DNA from 3 places in the Streptomyces sp. NPDC091412 genome. Region 1 is predicted to be linked to each of the others. Evidence: predicted binding sites of a transcription regulator. Region 1 holds the regulator's gene; each other region holds the start of a gene.

Region 1 (6,447 bases):
GGCGTCCACCACCGCTCCGTGACCGGGGACGTACAGCGCGTCCTCGCCGCCGAGCGCCAGCAGCCGGTCGAGGGCGGCGGGCCACCGGGACGGCACGGCGTCCGGGCCCGCCTGGGGTTCGCCGGACTCCTCGACCAGGTCCCCGCAGAACACCACGGTCTGCTCGCCCGGCACCACCACCGCGAGGTCGTGCGTGGAGTGCGCCGGGCCCATGTTCGCCAGCAGCACCTCCCGCCCGCCACCGAGCCGGACGGTGAGCCGGTCGCGGACCTCGCGGCCGGGCCGTACCAGGGCGTCCGCCGCCTCCTCGGCCGCCTCGGCGTCCAGCCCTTGGCGCACCGCGTCCCCGCGCAGCTCAGCGCGCTCACCGCTGTCACCGAACACCGCGTCCGCGCCCTCGGCGGCGAAGATCTCCGCGCCGTCGAACTCCGCCGCCCCGAAGATGTGATCGAAGTGGGGGTGGGTGAGCGCGAGATGTGTCACATCACCACCGGCGAGCGCCCGCGCCCACGCACGCAACCGTGCGCCCTCCGGGCGGCTCGAACCTGCGTCGACCATCAGCGCGGCGCCCTCCCCGACGACCAGCCCGACCGTGCAGTCCCATCCGGGCAGGCGGCACCGCCCCACCCCGTCCGCCAGCCGTTCCCATTCCAGTTCTTCCCGAGGGGCTTCCCACGCATCCGTCATAGGGCGACGCTAGCGGTGATGCCTGCCGGGTACGACATCCCGGCCGATCCCGGGTGATCCCGGTCCCGACCTCGTAGTCCGTCGCGGTCCGGCCTTGCCGGGGGTGTACCCGGCGGCCGTACACTGGGCCGGGTAGAGCTGGCACTCGTATGCGCAGAGTGCCAGGCGGGTGGCCGAGGAACGATCCTGGAGGTGTGCGCGATGCTCAGCGAGCGGCGGCTTCAGGTGCTGCGCGCCATCGTCCAGGACTACGTCGGCACCGAGGAGCCGGTGGGCTCCAAGGCCCTCACCGAACGGCACAGCCTGGGCGTCTCACCGGCCACGGTCCGCAACGACATGGCGGCCCTGGAGGACGAGGGCTACATCGCCCAGCCGCACACCAGTGCCGGCCGTATCCCCACCGACAAGGGGTACCGCCTGTTCGTCGACAAGCTGGCCGAGGTCAAGCCGATGACCGCGCCGGAGCGGCGTGCCATCCACAACTTCCTCGACGGTGCCGTCGACCTCGACGACGTGGTGGCCCGCACGGTGCGGCTGCTCGCGCAGCTGACCCGGCAGGTCGCCGTGGTGCAGTACCCGTCGCTGACTCGTTCGACCGTGCGGCACGTGGAGCTGCTGGCGCTCGCGCCCGCGCGCGTGATGCTGGTGCTGATCACGGACACCGGCCGGGTCGAGCAGCGGATGGTCGACTGCCCCGCGCCCTTCGGGGAGACGTCCCTGGCCGACCTGCGGGCGCGGCTGAACAGCCGGGTCGCCGGCCGCCGCTTCACGGACGTCCCGCAGTTGGTGGAGGATCTGCCCGACGGCTTCGACGTCGAGGACCGCGGCACCGTCTCGACCGTGCTGTCCACCCTCCTGGAGACGCTCGTCGAGGAGAACGAGGAGCGGCTGGTCATCGGCGGCACCGCCAACCTCACCCGCTTCGCGCACGACTTCCCGCTCACGATCCGGCCCGTTCTGGAGGCGCTGGAGGAGCAGGTCGTGATGCTGAGGCTGCTCGGTGAGACGCAGAATCCGGGCATGACCGTGCGCATCGGTCACGAGAACGCCCACGAAGGACTCAACTCCACGTCCATCGTGTCGGTCGGCTACGGTTCGGGCGGCGAGGCAGTGGCCAAGCTCGGCGTGGTCGGACCGACCCGCATGGATTACCCGGGAACGATGGGAGCGGTACGCGCAGTGGCACGGTACGTCGGACAGATCCTGGCGGAGTCGTAGGTGGCCACGGACTACTACGCCGTTCTCGGCGTGCGCCGTGACGCGTCGCAGGAAGAGATCAAGAAGGCCTTCCGGCGGCTCGCGCGCGAGCTGCACCCGGATGTCAACCCGGATCCGAAGACCCAGGAGCGGTTCAAGGAGATCAACGCCGCCTACGAGGTGCTCTCCGACCCGCAGAAGAAGCAGGTCTACGATCTCGGCGGCGACCCCCTCTCGCAGGCCGGCGCAGCCGGCGCGAGCGGCTTCGGGGCCGGTTCCTTCGGCAACTTCTCCGACATCATGGACGCCTTCTTCGGCACGGCGTCGCAGCGCGGACCGCGTTCGCGCACGCGCCGGGGCCAGGACGCGATGATCCGGCTCGAGGTCGAGCTGGACGAGGCGGCCTTCGGCACCACGAAGGACATCCAGGTCGACACGGCCGTCGTCTGCACCACGTGCAGCGGCGAGGGAGCGGCCCCGGGCACCACCGCGCAGACCTGCGACATGTGCCGCGGCCGGGGTGAGGTCTCGCAGGTCACCCGGTCCTTCCTGGGCCAGGTCATGACGTCCCGTCCGTGCCCCCAGTGCCAGGGCTTCGGCACGGTGGTGCCCACCCCGTGCCCGGAGTGCGCCGGCGACGGCCGCATCCGCGCCCGCCGCACCCTGACCGTGAAGATCCCGGCCGGTGTCGACAACGGCACGCGCATCCAGCTCGCGGGCGAGGGCGAGGTCGGCCCCGGCGGCGGTCCGGCCGGCGATCTGTACGTCGAGATCCACGAGCTGCCGCACCAGACCTTCCAGCGGCGCGGCGACGACCTGCACTGCACGGTCACCATCCCGATGACCGCGGCGGCCCTCGGCACCAAGGTGCCGCTGGAGACCCTGGACGGTCTGGAGGAGGTCGACATCCGCCCGGGTACCCAGTCCGGCCAGTCGATCCCGCTGCACGGCCGGGGCGTGACGCACCTGCGCGGCGGCGGCCGCGGCGACCTCATCGTCCACGTCGAGGTCCAGACCCCGACCAAGCTCGACCCCGAGCAGGAACGCCTGCTGCGCGAGCTCTCCAAGCTGCGCGGCGAGGAACGCCCACTGGGACAGTTCCAGCCGGGGCAGCAGGGCTTGTTCTCGCGGTTGAAGGACGCGTTCAACGGTCGCTGAGGCGGGGCTGAGGTCGGTAGGGGGTCCTGGGCCGAGGCGGGGCCCGGGTCCGCCGGGTGCAGTGGTTGGGCCGGAAGGGATTCCTCCGGCATATGCCGGAGGTCGCCCGGATTCGGACTCGTCAGGCGGACGTGACAACATGCCGTCATGTCCTCCGCACTGACCGATCTCTTCCCGCACCCGATCGTGCAGGCGCCGATGGCGGGCGGTCCCGCGGTGCCGCCGCTCGCCGCGGCGGTGTCCGATGCCGGCGGACTGGGATTTCTCGCCGCCGGTTACAAGACCGCCGACGGCATGTACCAGGAGATCAAGCAGCTGCGCGGACTGACCGGCCGCCCCTTCGGCGTCAACGTGTTCATGCCGCAGCCGGAGAGCGCCGAGACCGGCGCCGTCGACCTCTACGCCCACCAGCTCGCCGGCGAGCCCGGCTGGTACGAGACCGAACTCGGCGACCCGGAGTCCGGACGCGACGACGGCTACGACGCCAAGCTCGCCGTGCTCCTGGAGGACCCGGTGCCGGTCGTCTCCTTCCACTTCGGCGTGCCCGCCCGCGAGGTCGTGGACTCCCTGCACCGGGTCGGCACCTTCGTTCTCGCCACCGCCACCACCACCGAGGAGGCGCTCGCCGTGGACCGCTCGGGCGCGGACGTGGTGATCGCCCAGGGCGTGGAGGCCGGCGGTCACCAGGGCACCCATCGCGACCTCCCGGAACAGAGCGGCGCCGGGATCGGCGTGCTCTCGCTCGTCGCGCAGATCCGTGAGGCGGTCGCCCTGCCGATCATCGCCACGGGCGGCATCATGCGCGGCAGCCAGATCGCCGCCGTGCTCGCGGCGGGCGCCAGTGCCGCCCAGCTCGGCACGGCCTTCCTCGCCACCCCCGAGTCCGGCGCGCACGAGCTGCACAAGCAGGCCCTCACCGACCCGGTGTTCCCGCGTACGGAGCTGACCCGGGCGTTCTCCGGCCGGCCGGCCCGCGGACTGGTCAACCGCTTCATGCGGGAGCACGGCCCGTACGCGCCCGCCGCCTACCCGGAGGTCCACCACCTCACCGCGCCGCTGCGCAAGGCGGCCGCCAAGGCGAAGGACGCGCAGGGCATGGCACTGTGGGCGGGCCAGGGCCACCGGATGGCCCGCGAGCTGCCCGCCGGGCAGCTGGTGGAGGTGCTGCTCGCCGAACTCGACGCCGCACGGGCGGCACTGGCGACCGGTTTCGCGGCAGGAGGTGACGCGCGATGACCGCGCCGGTGTTCGTCGTGGACGAACTGAAGGAAATCGGAACGGAGTTCGTGCTGGAGGGCCCCGAGGGGCGGCACGCGGTCTCGGTCAAGCGGCTGCGGCCGGGCGAGGACGTGGTGCTCACCGACGGCCGCGGGCGCTGGATCGAGGGCGTGGTCAAGGCCGCCGAGGGCAAGGACCGGCTGGTGGTCTCGGACTTGGCGTCCCTCGTCGAGGAACCGCCGGAGTCCCCCCGTATCACCGTCGTCCAGGCCCTGCCCAAGGGCGACCGCGGCGAACTCGCCGTGGAGACCATGACCGAGGTCGGCGTGGACGCGATCGTGCCGTGGTCCGCCTCCCGCTGTATCACGCAGTGGAAGGGCGACCGGGGCCTGAAGGCGCTCGGCAAGTGGCGCGCGACCGCCCGCGAGGCCGGCAAACAGTCCCGCCGGGTGCGCTTCCCCGAGGTCGCGGACGCGGCGACGACCAAACAGGTTGCCGCACTTCTGGCCGAAGCCGACTTCGCCGCCGTGCTCCACGAGAGCGGCGAGGAGCGCCTGGCCTCCGTCGAACTCCCCGCCCAGGGCGACATCGTGCTGGTCGTCGGCCCGGAAGGCGGGGTGTCACCCGAGGAACTGGCACAGTTCGGGGACGCGGGGGCGAAGGCGTACGTGCTCGGCCCCACCGTGCTGCGCACCTCCACCGCCGGCACGGCGGCCGCCGCCCTGCTGCTGGGCCGTACCGGCCGCTGGTCCTGACCGGCGGGGCCGCGTGAGCGCGGGCGCGCGCGGCGTGCGTGTGGCCGTATGCGCTCTACCGCCCCGGGCGCGGCGGTGGCAGGCTGCCGTGCATGGGGGCATCGAGGCGGATTCGGCACCTGCCGCGCGGGCGGCGGGTGAGGGCCGTGGCGGTGCTCGCGGCGGTCGCCGCGGGCGGTGCCGTCGCATGTGAACCCGGCGGGCTCAACGCCGCGTCGGCGGCGTCCACGACCGACGTGACGGCGACGGCGGAGCTGAACCGGCGTCACACGACGGTGAGTTGGCTCAGCTGCATAGGCAGGGACGACGACGGCGGACGGACGCGCACGGCGGGGCGTCAGGGGAACCGGTCGCCGTCGGCGTCCGAGACCACCGTGGTCACCGTGGACTGCCAGGGGGAGACGAAGGACGGCCGGAAGATCTCCGTCACCGGGAAGGTCACCCGGGCCGTCGACGGAGCCTGTGTGCGCGGGGACCTGACCGCCAAAGTCGGCGGCAGGGTCTTGTTCCACGTGGGTGGCCTCGGCAACTGCGACGCCACGACCGGGCCGACGTACCGGCCGCCCGTCACCTACCGGCCCACCCACGGTCAGCCGGAGCCGGCGGTCACGGTGACCGTCACCCGGACGATCTGGTGCCAGGGCGATCCCACCTGCTGGCCCGTCCGGGGCAAGTGAGGCCGCACCGCCGCCGGTTCGTGTGCGGGGGGAGCCATCCGACCCCTGTCCGTCGCCGCCGCCCCTGCGTAGGGTGATCACGTGACTCAGCCCGCATCGTCTCCGTCGCCCGCATCGCCCGCCTCCTCCGCGTATCTCCGGTTCCCGTATCTGCGCGGCGAGTTGGTCGCCTTCACCGCCGAGGACGACGTGTGGCTCGCGCCGCTGGACGGCGGCAGGGCCTGGCGGGTCAGCGCCGACAACGTGCCGGCGAACCACCCCCGTATCTCGCCCGACGGCGCCTTCGTCGCCTGGAGCTCCACCCGTGACGGCGCTCCCGAGGCGCACATCGCCCCGGTCGCCGGCGGTCCCGCCAAGCGCCTGACGTACTGGGGGAGTTCGAAGACCCAGGTGCGCGGCTGGACCCCGGACGGCGAGGTCCTCGCGATCAGCACCCAGGGCCAGGCCAGCCTGCGCCGCACCTGGGCGCGCGCCGTCCCGCTCGACGGCGGACCGGCAACCACCCTGCCGTACGGGCCCGTCGGCGATGTCGCGTACGGCCCGCACACCGTCCTGCTGTCCGCGCCGATGGGCCGCGAGGCGGCCTGGTGGAAGCGGTACCGGGGCGGCACGGCGGGCAAGCTGTGGATCGACCGCGAGGACACCGGGGAGTTCGTCCGGCTGCACGAGGACCTGGACGGCAACCTCGAATACCCGCTGTGGGTGGGGGAGAGGATCGCCTTCCTCTCCGACCACGAGGGCACCGGCGCGCTGTA
Region 2 (6,447 bases), on a different contig from region 1:
GACGGTGCCCGGCGCCCCCGTAGGGGCACCGGGCACCGGTGGTTCGGTTCAGCTCAGCGGAGTGCTCAGTGGGCGTGGCCGTGGCCGTGGCCCGCGGCGGCCGGCTCTTCCTCTTCCTTCTTCTCGACGACCAGGGTCTCGGTCGTGAGCAGGAGGGAGGCGATGGAGGCGGCGTTCTCCAGGGCGGAGCGGGTGACCTTGACCGGGTCGATGACGCCGGCCTTGATCAGGTCGCCGTACTCGCCGGTGGCGGCGTTGTAGCCGCTGCCCTTCTCCAGCTCCGCCACCTTGGAGACGATGACGTAGCCCTCGAGGCCGGCGTTCTCGGCGATCCAGCGCAGCGGCTCGACGGCGGCGCGGCGGACGACCGCGACACCCGTGGCCTCGTCGCCGGTCTTGTCGAGGTTGCCCTCCAGGACCTTCACGGCGTGGACGAGCGCGGAGCCACCACCGGAGACGATGCCCTCCTCGACCGCGGCGCGGGTCGCGGAGATGGCGTCCTCCAGACGGTGCTTCTTCTCCTTCAGCTCCACCTCGGTGGCGGCGCCGACCTTGATCACGCACACGCCGCCGGCCAGCTTCGCGAGGCGCTCCTGGAGCTTCTCGCGGTCCCAGTCGGAGTCGGTGTTCTCGATCTCGGCCTTGATCTGGGAGACGCGGCCCTCCACGTCCTCCTTCTTGCCGGCGCCGTCGACGATCGTGGTGTCGTCCTTGGTGACGGTGACGCGGCGGGCGGAGCCGAGGACGTCCAGACCGGCCTGGTCGAGCTTGAGGCCGACCTCCTCGGAGATGACGGTGGCGCCGGTGAGGACCGCCATGTCCTGGAGCATCGCCTTGCGGCGGTCGCCGAAGCCGGGGGCCTTGACGGCCACGGCGTTGAACGTGCCGCGGATCTTGTTGACGACCAGGGTCGACAGGGCCTCGCCGTCGACGTCCTCGGCGATGATCAGCAGCGGCTTCGAGGCGTTGCCCTGGATGATCTTCTCGAGGAGCGGGAGCATGTCCGCGATGGCGGAGATCTTACCCTGGTGGATCAGGATGTACGGGTCGTCGAGGACGGCCTCCATACGCTCCTGGTCCGTGACGAAGTACGGGGACAGGTAGCCCTTGTCGAAGGCCATGCCCTCGGTGAAGTCCAGCTCCAGACCGAAGGTGTTGGACTCCTCGACGGTGATGACGCCGTCCTTGCCGACCTTGTCCATCGCCTCGGCGATGAGCTCGCCGACCTGCTGGTCCTGGGCGGACAGCGCGGCCACGGCGGCGATGTCGGACTTCTCGTCGATCGGGCGGGCCGAGGCGTGCAGGTCGTCGGAGACGGCCTTGACCGCGGCGTCGATGCCCTTCTTCAGCGCGGCCGGGGAGGCACCCGCGGCAACGTTCTTCAGGCCCTCGCGCACGAGCGCCTGGGCGAGCACGGTGGCGGTGGTGGTGCCGTCACCCGCGATGTCGTTGGTCTTGGTCGCCACCTCCTTCACCAGCTGGGCGCCGAGGTTCTCGTACGGGTCCTCGATCTCGACCTCACGGGCGATGGTGACGCCGTCGTTGGTGATGGTGGGCGCGCCGAACTTCTTGTCGATGACGACGTTGCGGCCCTTGGGGCCGATCGTCACCTTGACCGTGTCGGCGAGCTTGTTGACGCCGCGCTCGAGGGCGCGACGGGCGTCCTCGTCGAACTTCAGGATCTTCGCCATGGCAGCGGGAGCCCTCTCGAAATCTGGTGGTAAGACACTGCGCCCCGGGCGCCCGGCTTCTTATCGGTCGCGGGGGGCCAGGGGCGCAGCTCAAGCAGAATTGCTTCGGCTTCGTGAAGAAGCGGGTGAACTACTTCTCGATGATCGCGAGGACGTCGCGAGCCGAGAGGACGAGGTACTCCTCGTTGTTGTACTTCACCTCGGTGCCGCCGTACTTGCTGTAGAGCACGACGTCGCCGACCTTCACATCGAGCGGAAGACGGTTGCCGTCCTCGAAGCGGCCCGGGCCCACGGCCAGGACGACGCCCTCCTGGGGCTTCTCCTTGGCGGTGTCCGGGATGACCAGGCCAGAGGCCGTGGTCTGCTCGGCGTCCAGCGGCTGGACCACGATGCGGTCCTCGAGCGGCTTGATGGCAACCTTGGTGCTGGCGGTCGTCACGATCCGACCTCCCCCTTCGGAGATCTCACGGGGTTAACTGTCTGAGGTGGCGACCAGGTCGATCCGTCGTCGCGGGTGCCGGACCTGCCCGTCGCTTTGTTGGCACTCTCCAGGGGGGAGTGCCAGACCTGAGACTATGACCGTCGTTAGCACTCGGTCAAGCGGAGTGCCAATTGCCTCGTGGCGCGTCGGGGGTGGGGTGCGTTTCGGGGAACGTCTGTTCAAGGTGCGGTGGGCCTGTGTGGGCGCCCTGGGGCTGCCGGCCCCAGACCCCCGATTCGGCCTGGACGGCCTCGTCCTCAAGCTCCCCCAAGCTCTTCGAGCAGGGGGACCCCCGGACGGGCTGCTTGATGCCGGACTCGGCTGAGAAGCCCGGCCCAAGGACAGTCCCGCCCCAGCCCGGAGACGGCCCTGCTCAGAGATAGTCCTGCAGTCGGCCCACCGTCAGGCCCTTCCTCTGGATTCCGCGGAGCAGGCGGGTCGTGCGGTCGCGCAGGGGCGGGCCGTCGAGGTCGTCGTCGTCCGAGGCGACGAGGAGGATGTCGCCGGGACGCAGTTCGTGGGGGCCGTGTCTGAAGCGCAGGCCGGTGTCGGTCGTGACGCCGCGCCACAGGGCGACCGCCGAGACCCCGCAGTCGGCGGCGGCGCGCAGGGTCGTCGTGTCGTACCTGCCGTAGGGCGGGCGGAAGAGGCGGGGGGTGACGCCGAAGCGGGAGCGGATCTTGTCCCGCTGGCCGCAGATCTCGGCGCGCTGGCCCGCGTAGGGCAGGCCGCGCAGCGAGGGGTGGTCCAGGGTGTGGTTCTGGAGGTCCGCGCCGACCGACATCAGGTGCGCGAAGTGCCCGTACCCCGGTCCGACGACACTGTCCGTGAGGAACATGCTGACCGGCAGCCGCAGTTCACGGACCATGTCGACGAACCGCGGATCCTTCTCCGCGCCGTCGTCGTAGGTGAGGAAGACGACCGGGTCGGAGGTCGCGACGTGGTCCACGACCTCGGGCAGGCCTGCGGACGGGGTGGCGCCGGCGAGCCGGGGCGGACGGGCCGGCGGCTTCGGCGGCGCGGCGAGCGGCGCCCTGAGCCCCCAGCGCCGGTAGGCCTGGTCGGCCGTCGGGCTCTGCGACCGTACGCCCTGCGCCGCCTTGCGGCCGAGCCGCTCGATGGGGTCGACGGACGTGGCACAGCCGGTCAGCAGCGAGGCGGCGAGCAGGGCCACGGCCAGGTGCCGCGGCCGGACGGGCCGCGGTCTCACAGGTAGTCCTCCAGCCGGGCCACCGCGTACCCGTCGGCCGTGACCTTGTTCAGGAACCGGCGCATGTCGTCGGCCATCGTGCCGTTCCACTCGTTGCGGCCCCGGAAGTGGGTGAGCACGATGTCGCCGGGCCGCAGCCGCTGGTCGTCCTCGCGGAACTCCCAGTGGTCGACGTAGACCTCCTCGTTCCAGACGGGCGCGTACTCGATGCCGCAGGACTTGGCGGCGCGCAGGGTGTCCTGGTTGTAGTTGCCGTAGGGCGGGCGGAACATCTTCGGGCGCTTGCCGAACTGCTCCTCCATGATGTCCTGCATGCCGCAGATCTCGCGCTTCTGCTCTTCGTAGGACAGGGCAGGCAGGTAACGGTGGTGCAGGGTGTGGTTGTTGAGGGTGACCCCGGAGCCCTGCATCTTCCAGAAGTAGCCGTAGTCGCCCTTGACGAGGTCGTCGGTGAGGAACGCGGTGTACGGGATCTTCAGGTCCCGCATCATCCGCGGGAACTGCGGGTCCTTCTCCGCTCCGTCGTCGATGGTGAGGAAGACGACCTTGTCCTTGGTGGGGACCGTGGTGAAGACCGGGGGCAGGTTCCAGTCCTTCTGGTGTTTCACCTCGAAACCGGCGCGGGCGGTGGCCTTCGGCTTCGTCGTGGGCGGCTGCGGGGGGATCAGCGGGACCCGCTCCAGACTCCAGCTCTTGGCGGTGGCCACCCGCTGCGCGTAGGAGGTGTGCAGGCGGTCGGCGAAGGAGCCGGGGGCGTGCGCCTGGGGGTGCTGCTGGCCGGGGGCCGGGCGCACCTGCACGTCCGGCTGCGCGCAGCCGGAGGCGAGGGCGGCGACGGCGAGCACCGCGAGCCCGCCGCGGATCCGGGTCCCGCGACTCGGGACCCTTTCCGGACCCTTTTTGTCATTTTGTACGACTACCCTCATGGCACCGGATCCTCGCAGGCCACCGCCCGGAAGCCGGGGCGACACCGCGGCCGGAGGCACACCGTCCACCGACTGGCCCACAATGAGCCGGTGAACGACCACCTCCACGCCTTCGCCTCGCTGCTCGCCCCCGAGGGCCGCGCCCTCCTCGACGAAGTGCGCGGCACCCAACCCGCCGACGAACTCGCGGTCGCCACCCGGCTGCGCCGTGAGCACCCCGCCGAACTGGTGTCGGCGGCGCTCGGCCAGGCCCGGCTGCGGCAGCGGGCGGCCGCGAAGTTCGGGGCCGAGGACGCGGGGCGGATGTTCTTCACGCCGAACGGGGTGGAGCAGTCGACGCGGGCGAGTGTGGCGGCGTACCGGGCGGGCCGGCTGCGGGAGTCGGGGGTGGCCTCGGTCGCGGACCTGTGCTGCGGGATCGGCGGCGACGCGATCGCCCTCGCCCGCGCCGGGATCCGGGTCCTGGCCGTGGACCGGGACCCGCTGACCGCCGCCGCGGCCCGCGCGAACGCCGAGGCGCTCGGGGTGGCGGACCTGATCGAGGTACGGGAGGCGGACGTCACGGAGGTCGACACGGCCTCGTACGACGCGGTGTTCGTGGATCCGGCCCGCAGAACGGGCGGAGGGAGGGGCGGCGGACGGGCCGCGGGCGGGCGCGTCTTCGACCCCGAGGCGTACTCGCCGCCGCTGTCCTGGGCGGTCGGCGCCGCGCTCCGGGCGCCCCGCGCGGCCCTGAAGATCGCCCCCGGCATCCCGCACGAGCTGATCCCGCCGCAGGCCGAGGCCGAGTGGATCTCCGACGGCGGGGACGTGAAGGAGGCGGTGCTGTGGTTCGGCACCGAGCCGGGCCTCATCCGGGCCACCCTGCTGCCCGGCCCGCGCACCCTGCGCGGCCGCGGCCTGCCCGATCCCCCGGTCCGCACCCCGGGCCGCTACCTGTACGAGCCCGACGGTGCCGTGATCCGTGCCCACCTGGTGGCCGAGGCCGCCCGGGAGCTCGACGGCGGCCTGATCGACGCGACCATCGCGTACGTGACCGCCGACGAACTCCGCCCCACCCCGTACGCCACCGCCTACGAGATCACCGAGCGGCTCCCCTTCAACGTCAAGAAGCTGAAGGCCCTGCTGCGGGAGCGCGAGGTGGGCGCGCTGACCGTGAAGAAGCGGGGCTCGGCGGTCGAGCCGGAGGAACTGCGCAGGAAGGTCCTGCCGAAGCCGCACGGCAGGAACGCGGCGACGGTGTTCCTCACCCGGGTCGCCGGGGCACCCACCATGCTGCTCGGCCACCCGGCGGGCTGACGCCGGTCACCGGCTCACCGCAGCGACGTCCACAGTTCGCCCGCGTCCGGTTCCTGCGCCACCACCCGGTTGGGGTTCCACGGGGCCGTCACCACCGGCATGGTCACCGTCTTCACGTTCTGCGCCGACAGGCCCTTCAGGCTCTCGCCGAGGGTCGTCAGTTCGCCCAGCGAGTCGAGGCCGGTGTCGGTGGTCAGACTGCCGGTCACCGCGTCGGCGACCCGGTAGAGCCCGGCGGGGTCGTCCAGCAGGCCGGAGCCGGAGATCTCCTCCAGCAGCGCCTTGACCAGCGTCTGCTGGAGGCCTATGCGGCCCAGGTCGCTGCCGTCGCCCACGCCGTACCGGGTGCGGGCCAGGGCCAGGGCCTCGGTGCCGTTCAGATGGTGGGTGCCGGCCTTCAGGTGCAGATGGCTCTTGTCGTCGTCGATGTCCAGCTCGGTGGTGACGGTGACCCCGCCCATCGCATCCACCAGCTTCGCGAAGCCGGCGAAGTCGATCTCGATGTAGTGGTCCATGCGGATGCCGGTGAGCGTCTCGACCGTCTTGACCGCACACACCGGTCCGCCCACCGAGTACGCGCTGTTGAACATGGTGTAGTTCGCCACCGCCGTGGAACCGCCGGACTCGAGCGGGCAGGACGGGCGGGTCACCAGCGTGTCGCGCGGGATGCTCACCACGGTGGCCGAGGTCCGGCCGGCGTCGATGTGCACGATCATCGCGGTGTCGGAGCGGGCGCCCTCGCTGTCGCCGCCGCCGAGTTCCTCGTTCTGCTCGCCGCTGCGCGAGTCCGAGCCGAGGACCAGGATGTTGAGGGCCCCCCTGGGCAGGGCGGCCGTGTCG
Region 3 (6,447 bases), on a different contig from region 1:
GCCGGCGCCGATCTCCTCGCGCAGCGCCGCCATCCGCTCCTCGACGTCGGCCCGGTGCGACCGCTCCCGCAGGAACTCCGCGTCCGCGCCCAGCCCGTGCACCCCGATCCGGGTGCCCCCGAGCCCGCCGACGAGCGCGTCGCAGCACCCGGCGAACGCGTCCGCCCACCGCTGGGTGAGGAAGCCCAGCCGGTCCGCGCCCAGCATCCCGCGCAGCACCTGCTCGGCGATGTCGTCGGGGAGGATCCGGAAGTAGTCCGCCGGCGCCCACGGCGTGTGCGAGAAGTGCCCGATGCGCACATCGGGCCGGAAGTCGCGCAGCATCCCCGGCACGAGTGTCAGGTGGTAGTCCTGCACCACCACGGCCGCCCCCTCGGTGGCCTCCTCCGCCAGCGCCTCGGCGAAGGCCAGGTTGTAGGCCTCGTAGGATTTCCAGCGACGCCGGAACTCCGCGTCGAAGACCGGCTCCAGCGGGGTCTGGTACAGCATGTGGTGGACGAACCACAGCACCGAGTTGGCGATGCCGTTGTAGGCGTCGGAGAAGACCTTCGCGTCGATGTCGAGCATCCGCACCTGCTGCCCGCCGGTCGCCTCCGACGGCAGCCGGCGCCCGCCCTCGAAGCGGCCCGCCGCCTCCCGGTCGGCGTCGCTCAGCGCGGCGCACACCCACACCGCGCCCGCCTCCGGGCCGATCGCGGAGAGCCCGGACACCAGCCCTCCGCCTCCGCGCCGGGGGTGGAGCGAGCCGTCCGGGCGTACCTCGTACGAAACCGGGCCGCGGTTGGACGCGACCAGCACTTCGGCACCGTGCGTAGAAGCCATACGCCTCAACCTAGCCCGGCCCCGAAACGCTCAAACGTACGGTTCCGCTTCGTAGCCGGCGGACGGCGGGCGGTACCGGTGTTTCACGCCACCTGCCGGGTCGCGTACTCCGTGATCTCGGCCATCGGCGGACGCTCCTCCGTGTCCACGTGGTACGTCCGCGGCTCGAAGCCGTTCTCGCCGCGGACGAACTGGGTGAGGCAGGGGCGCACGAGGTGGCCCCGGGCCAGGCGCAGCTGGGCGGTGCGGTAGATCGCGGCGGCCATCCGGCCGAGCGCCTGTCCGTCCTGGTGCCGGTGCCTGCGCACCCCGACGTCGACCTGGGCGAGCGCGTCCAGGCCCACCAGGTGCAGCGCGTCGACCAGCATGCCCAGCTCGACGCCGTAGCCGACCGGGAAGGGCAGCTGTTCGAGGAGTGAGCGGCGGGCCGCGTACTCGCCGCCGAGCGGCTGCACGAAGCCGGCCAGCTGCGGCCAGTGCATGTTGAGCAGCGGGCGCGCCATCAGCTCGGTGACCCGTCCGCCCTGCCCGGCCGCGGCCGGTCCGGAGGTGTGTCCGCCGGGCACGGTGAAGGGCCGGTCGTACATCGCCTTGACCAGGTCCACGTCGCGTTCGGTGAGCAGCGGGCCCACGATGCCGGTGACGAAGTCGGAGGAGAACTCCCGCAGATCGGCGTCGACGAAGCAGACGATGTCCCCGCGGGTGACGAGCAGGGAGCGCCACAGGACCTCGCCCTTGCCCGGCACGGCCGGCAGGCGCGGAAGGATCTCGTCGCGGCGCACCACCCGGGCGCCGGCGGCGGCGGCCACCTCGAAGGTGCGGTCGGTGGAGCCCGAGTCGACGACGACGATCTCGTCGACGAGCGGCGCCCGCTCCACGAGGTCGCGGCGGATCACCGCGACGATGTCGCCGACCGTCGCCTCCTCGTTCAGCGCGGGCAGCACCACGGAGACCGACTGGCCGGTGCGCTGCTTGGCCGCCAGGATCTGGTGGAGCGGCCGGTCGGCCACGGACCAGGAGCGGGTGGCCAGCCAGCGCTCGACTTCTTCCAGCACGGTCAGCGGCTCCTCACTGTTGTCTCGCGCTTCGGACGACCGGCTCAGCCGTCCTGGCCTTCCGTTACAGTCTGAACAACGCGGACGACCATCCCATGCCGGGGGTCACCTCCGCGTCACAACCGAATACAGCTCATCCAGAGGGGCAGAGGGACACGGCCCGATGAAGCCCCGGCAACCCTCCAGCCGGTTCTCGTATCGACTGCTGTGCGAGCACAGCCGATCGTCTTCGCGAGGCTCCCGGCTAGGGAAGGTGCCAAATCCGTCTCACGGCGAGATGCGTCGTGAGGAAGATGAGGAGAAAGGGCCTCGCCTCACATGGCTGTGCAGACCGTTGTAAGCAGCACCGACTCCACTGTGGACCTCGGCCCCGCCGCGGCGCTGAGCTGCCGCGAGTGCGGTCACCGCGTCCCCCTCGGCCCGGTCTTCGCGTGCGAGGAGTGTTTCGGCCCGCTGGAGATCGCCTACGACTTCTCGGCCTACGACACCGAGGAGCTGCGCAAGAGGATCGAAGCGGGCCCCGCGAACATCTGGCGCTACGCGCCGCTGCTGCCCGTCCCCGCGGACGTCGCCGGCAAGCCGAACCTGAACCCGGGCTGGACCAAGCTCGTCCGGGCCGACCGCCTCGCCCGCGAACTGGGGGTGACCGGCGGGCTGTACGTGAAGGACGACTCCGGCAACCCGACGCACTCCTTCAAGGACCGCGTGGTCGCCCAGGCGCTGGAGGCGGCCCGCGCCTTCGGCTTCACCACCCTCTCCTGCTCCTCGACCGGCAACCTGGCCGGCGCCGTCGGCGCCGCGGCCGCCCGCGCCGGACTGCGCTCCTGCGTGTTCATCCCGCACGACCTGGAGCAGGGCAAGGTCGTGATGGCCGCGATCTACGGCGGCGAACTCGTCGGCATCGAGGGCAACTACGACGACGTGAACCGTTTCTGCTCCGAGCTGATCGGCGATCCGGCCGGCGAGGGCTGGGGCTTCGTCAACGTCAACCTGCGGCCGTACTACGCCGAGGGCTCCAAGACGCTGGCGTACGAGATCTGCGAGCAGCTCGGCTGGCGGCTGCCGGACCAGATCGTCGTCCCGATCGCCTCGGGCTCCCAGCTCACCAAGGTCGACAAGGGCCTGCGGGAACTGATCGAGCTGGGGCTGGTCGAGGACAAGCCGTACAAGATCTTCGGCGCCCAGGCCGAGGGCTGCTCGCCGGTGTCCACCGCCTTCAAGGCCGGCCACGACGTCGTGCGGCCGCAGAAGCCGAACACGATCGCCAAGTCCCTGGCCATCGGCAACCCGGCCGACGGCCCGTACGTCCTGGACATCGCGCGCCGCACCGGCGGTGCGGTGGAGGACGTGACCGACGAGCAGGTCGTCGACGCCATCAAGCTGCTGGCGCGGACCGAGGGCATCTTCGCCGAGACGGCGGGCGGTGTGACGGTCGGCGTGACGAAGAAGCTCATCGAGGACGGTGTCCTCGATCCGACGAAGACCACCGTCGTCCTCAACACCGGCGACGGGCTGAAGACGCTGGACGCGGTGGCCGGCACCGGCCTGACCGCGACGATCCGTCCGACCCTGGACTCCTTCCGAGAGGCTGGCCTGGCATGAGCGTGACCGTTCGTATCCCCACCATCCTGCGCACCTACACCGGCGGCCGGGCCGAGGTGAGCGCCGAGGGCGCGACCCTGTCCGAGGTCATCTCGGACCTGGAGAAGAACCACACGGGCATCGCGGCACGGGTCCTGGACGACCAGGGCAAGCTGCGCCGCTTCGTCAACGTGTACGTCAACGACGACGACGTCCGGTTCGAGCAGGGCCTCGAGACGGCCACCCCGGACGGCGTGGGCGTCTCGATCATCCCGGCGGTCGCCGGCGGCTGATCATTACCTTCGGTAATCCTGGTCACGCAGAGTTCATCGAATGGCCCCCTCCGTGAGAGAAGCGGAGGGGGCAATTCTGTGTGGTTGAGCACGGTAGAGTTGGGGAACGCGCCCCCGAACTCCAAATCCGGGGCCATGGATTCCTGCCGCGGGCCCGGCAAGAAGTAGCCAAAGTCTGCGGGCCTTCTGCGGCATTTGCCTTGTTTATGGGGCCCGACTTGCCCTGAATTCACGTGAATTCTCCCTATATTCCGGACCGCGTACGTCCAGATTTCTCGTCCGATTGACCTGTTGCAGACGGCAGTTGGACAGATACATTCAGCCGCGGTCGACGCGTTCCGGCGCACGCCCCCGATCCACGGGGGGTGAGGTCTGACCCGGATCCGCGAAGTGTGGATCTGTGCAAGGGCCAGTAATAGGGGAGTTAGGCATGGCTCAGGGCACCGTCAAGTGGTTCAACGCGGAGAAGGGGTACGGCTTCATCGCGGTCGACGGTGGTGCGGACGTCTTCGTCCACTACAGCGCGATCCAGATGGACGGCTACCGCTCGCTGGAAGAGGGCCAGCGGGTCGAGTTCGAGATCTCGCAGGGCCAGAAGGGTCCGCAGGCCGACATGGTCCGCGTCACGGCCTGAATCGCGCGACCACCGCAAGCGACGTTCTTCTACGGAAGGGCCCGCACCTCCGCTGCCGGGGTGCGGGCCCTTCGCTGTGCCCGCGCGCCGTCCCGTCCGGCGTTCGGCGCGCCCGTGTCCGCGCACCGCGCGCTCGCACGGCCCGGCATGCCCGTGTTCGCGTCCGGCTGAGTCCCCGCCGACGCCCCGAAGGCGCTTGCACTCGAAGGGGTCGAGTGCTAATCATTGGCGTTAGCACTCTGAAGGTGAGAGTGACAACGAAGGACCGGGTCGGTGAGGCCACGGGCCGGGTGGGGCAAGGAACCTCCGGCCGGGGCCGTCCGTCGCGGGCGCGGGCGCGGTCCGAAGTAATCACCCCCAGTCCTGGGAGGACCACTTCACATGGCCAAGATCATCGCGTTCGACGAGGAGGCGCGGCGAGGCCTCGAGCGCGGCATGAACCAGCTCGCGGACGCCGTCAAGGTGACCCTCGGCCCCAAGGGCCGCAACGTCGTCCTTGAGAAGAAGTGGGGTGCCCCCACGATCACCAACGACGGTGTCTCCATCGCCAAGGAGATCGAGCTCGAGGACCCGTACGAGAAGATCGGCGCCGAGCTGGTCAAGGAAGTCGCCAAGAAGACGGACGACGTCGCCGGTGACGGTACGACCACCGCGACCGTGCTCGCCCAGGCCCTGGTCAAGGAAGGCCTGCGCAACGTCGCCGCCGGTGCCAACCCGATGGCCCTGAAGCGCGGTATCGAGAAGGCCGTCGAGGCCGTCTCCGCCGCCCTGCTCGACCAGGCCAAGGAGGTCGAGACCAAGGAGCAGATCGCCTCCACCGCCTCCATCTCCGCCGCCGACACCCAGATCGGCGAGCTCATCGCCGAGGCCATGGACAAGGTCGGCAAGGAAGGCGTCATCACCGTCGAGGAGTCGCAGACCTTCGGTCTGGAGCTCGAGCTCACCGAGGGCATGCGCTTCGACAAGGGCTACATCTCCGCCTACTTCGCGACCGACATGGAGCGCATGGAGGCGTCGCTCGAGGACCCGTACATCCTCATCGCCAACTCCAAGATCTCCTCGGTCAAGGACCTGCTCCCGCTCCTGGAGAAGGTCATGCAGTCGGGCAAGCCGCTGCTGATCATCGCCGAGGACGTCGAGGGCGAGGCCCTGTCGACCCTGGTCGTCAACAAGATCCGCGGCACCTTCAAGTCCGTCGCCGTCAAGGCCCCGGGCTTCGGCGACCGCCGCAAGGCCATGCTTGGTGACATCGCCATCCTCACGGGCGGCGAGGTCATCTCAGAGGAGGTCGGCCTCAAGCTGGAGAACGCGACCCTGGACCTCCTGGGCCGCGCCCGCAAGGTCGTCATCACCAAGGACGAGACCACCATCGTCGACGGCGCCGGCTCCTCCGACCAGGTCAACGGCCGGGTCAACCAGATCCGCGCCGAGATCGAGAACAGCGACTCGGACTACGACCGCGAGAAGCTGCAGGAGCGCCTGGCGAAGCTCGCCGGCGGCGTCGCGGTCATCAAGGCCGGTGCCGCCACCGAGGTGGAGCTCAAGGAGCGCAAGCACCGCATCGAGGACGCCGTGCGCAACGCCAAGGCGGCCGTCGAGGAGGGCATCGTCGCCGGTGGTGGCGTGGCCCTGCTCCAGACCACCAACGTCTTCGAGAAGCTGGAGCTCGACGGTGACGAGGCGACCGGCGCGCAGGCCGTGAAGCTCGCCCTGGAGGCCCCGCTCAAGCAGATCGCCGTCAACGCCGGCCTCGAGGGCGGCGTCGTGGTGGAGAAGGTCCGCAACCTCACCCCGGGCCACGGCCTGAACGCCGCGACCGGCGAGTACGTCGACCTGGTCGCCGAGGGCATCATCGACCCGGCGAAGGTGACCCGTTCCGCGCTGCAGAACGCCGCCTCCATCGCCGCGCTGTTCCTCACCACCGAGGCCGTCATCGCCGACAAGCCGGAGAAGGCCGCCGCGCCGGCCGGCGGCGGCATGCCGGGCGGTGACATGGACTTCTGATCCCTTCGAGGATCGGATCCGTCCTTCACGTACCGAGGGCGGCACTCCCTGGAGACAG

The links. The regulator HrcA, encoded in region 1, represses chaperone genes, less so after heat shock. The targets are predictions, from matches to a motif close to TTNGCACTCNGNNNNNCNGAGTGCNAA.
Region 2: a site for HrcA is predicted at 2,277-2,303, ahead of groES (co-chaperone GroES). Genes of this name have one in related genera too.
Region 3: a site for HrcA is predicted at 4,617-4,643, ahead of groL (chaperonin GroEL). Genes of this name have one in related genera too.

The regions. Positions count from the first base shown of each region.
Region 1 covers NZ_JBIVTV010000004.1:562,935-569,381, forward strand. Annotated here, with positions in the region: gene ACIQMV_RS13770 (MBL fold metallo-hydrolase) at 1-687, opposite strand, end outside; gene hrcA (heat-inducible transcriptional repressor HrcA) at 889-1,905, shown strand; gene dnaJ (molecular chaperone DnaJ) at 1,906-3,042, shown strand; gene ACIQMV_RS13785 (nitronate monooxygenase) at 3,190-4,278, shown strand; gene ACIQMV_RS13790 (16S rRNA (uracil(1498)-N(3))-methyltransferase) at 4,275-5,015, shown strand; gene ACIQMV_RS13795 (hypothetical protein) at 5,108-5,692, shown strand; gene ACIQMV_RS13800 (S41 family peptidase) at 5,774-6,447, shown strand, end outside.
Region 2 covers NZ_JBIVTV010000023.1:62,012-68,458, forward strand. Annotated here, with positions in the region: gene groL (chaperonin GroEL) at 66-1,691, opposite strand; gene groES (co-chaperone GroES) at 1,822-2,130, opposite strand; gene ACIQMV_RS34345 (polysaccharide deacetylase family protein) at 2,546-3,382, opposite strand; gene ACIQMV_RS34350 (polysaccharide deacetylase family protein) at 3,379-4,308, opposite strand; gene ACIQMV_RS34355 (methyltransferase domain-containing protein) at 4,291-5,607, shown strand; gene ACIQMV_RS34360 (LCP family protein) at 5,622-6,447, opposite strand, start outside.
Region 3 covers NZ_JBIVTV010000010.1:52,973-59,419, forward strand. Annotated here, with positions in the region: gene ACIQMV_RS23625 (trehalose-6-phosphate synthase) at 1-822, opposite strand, end outside; gene ACIQMV_RS23630 (glucosyl-3-phosphoglycerate synthase) at 906-1,877, opposite strand; SAM riboswitch class I at 2,008-2,177, shown strand; gene thrC (threonine synthase) at 2,196-3,479, shown strand; gene ACIQMV_RS23640 (MoaD/ThiS family protein) at 3,476-3,751, shown strand; gene ACIQMV_RS23645 (cold-shock protein) at 4,182-4,385, shown strand; gene groL (chaperonin GroEL) at 4,767-6,389, shown strand.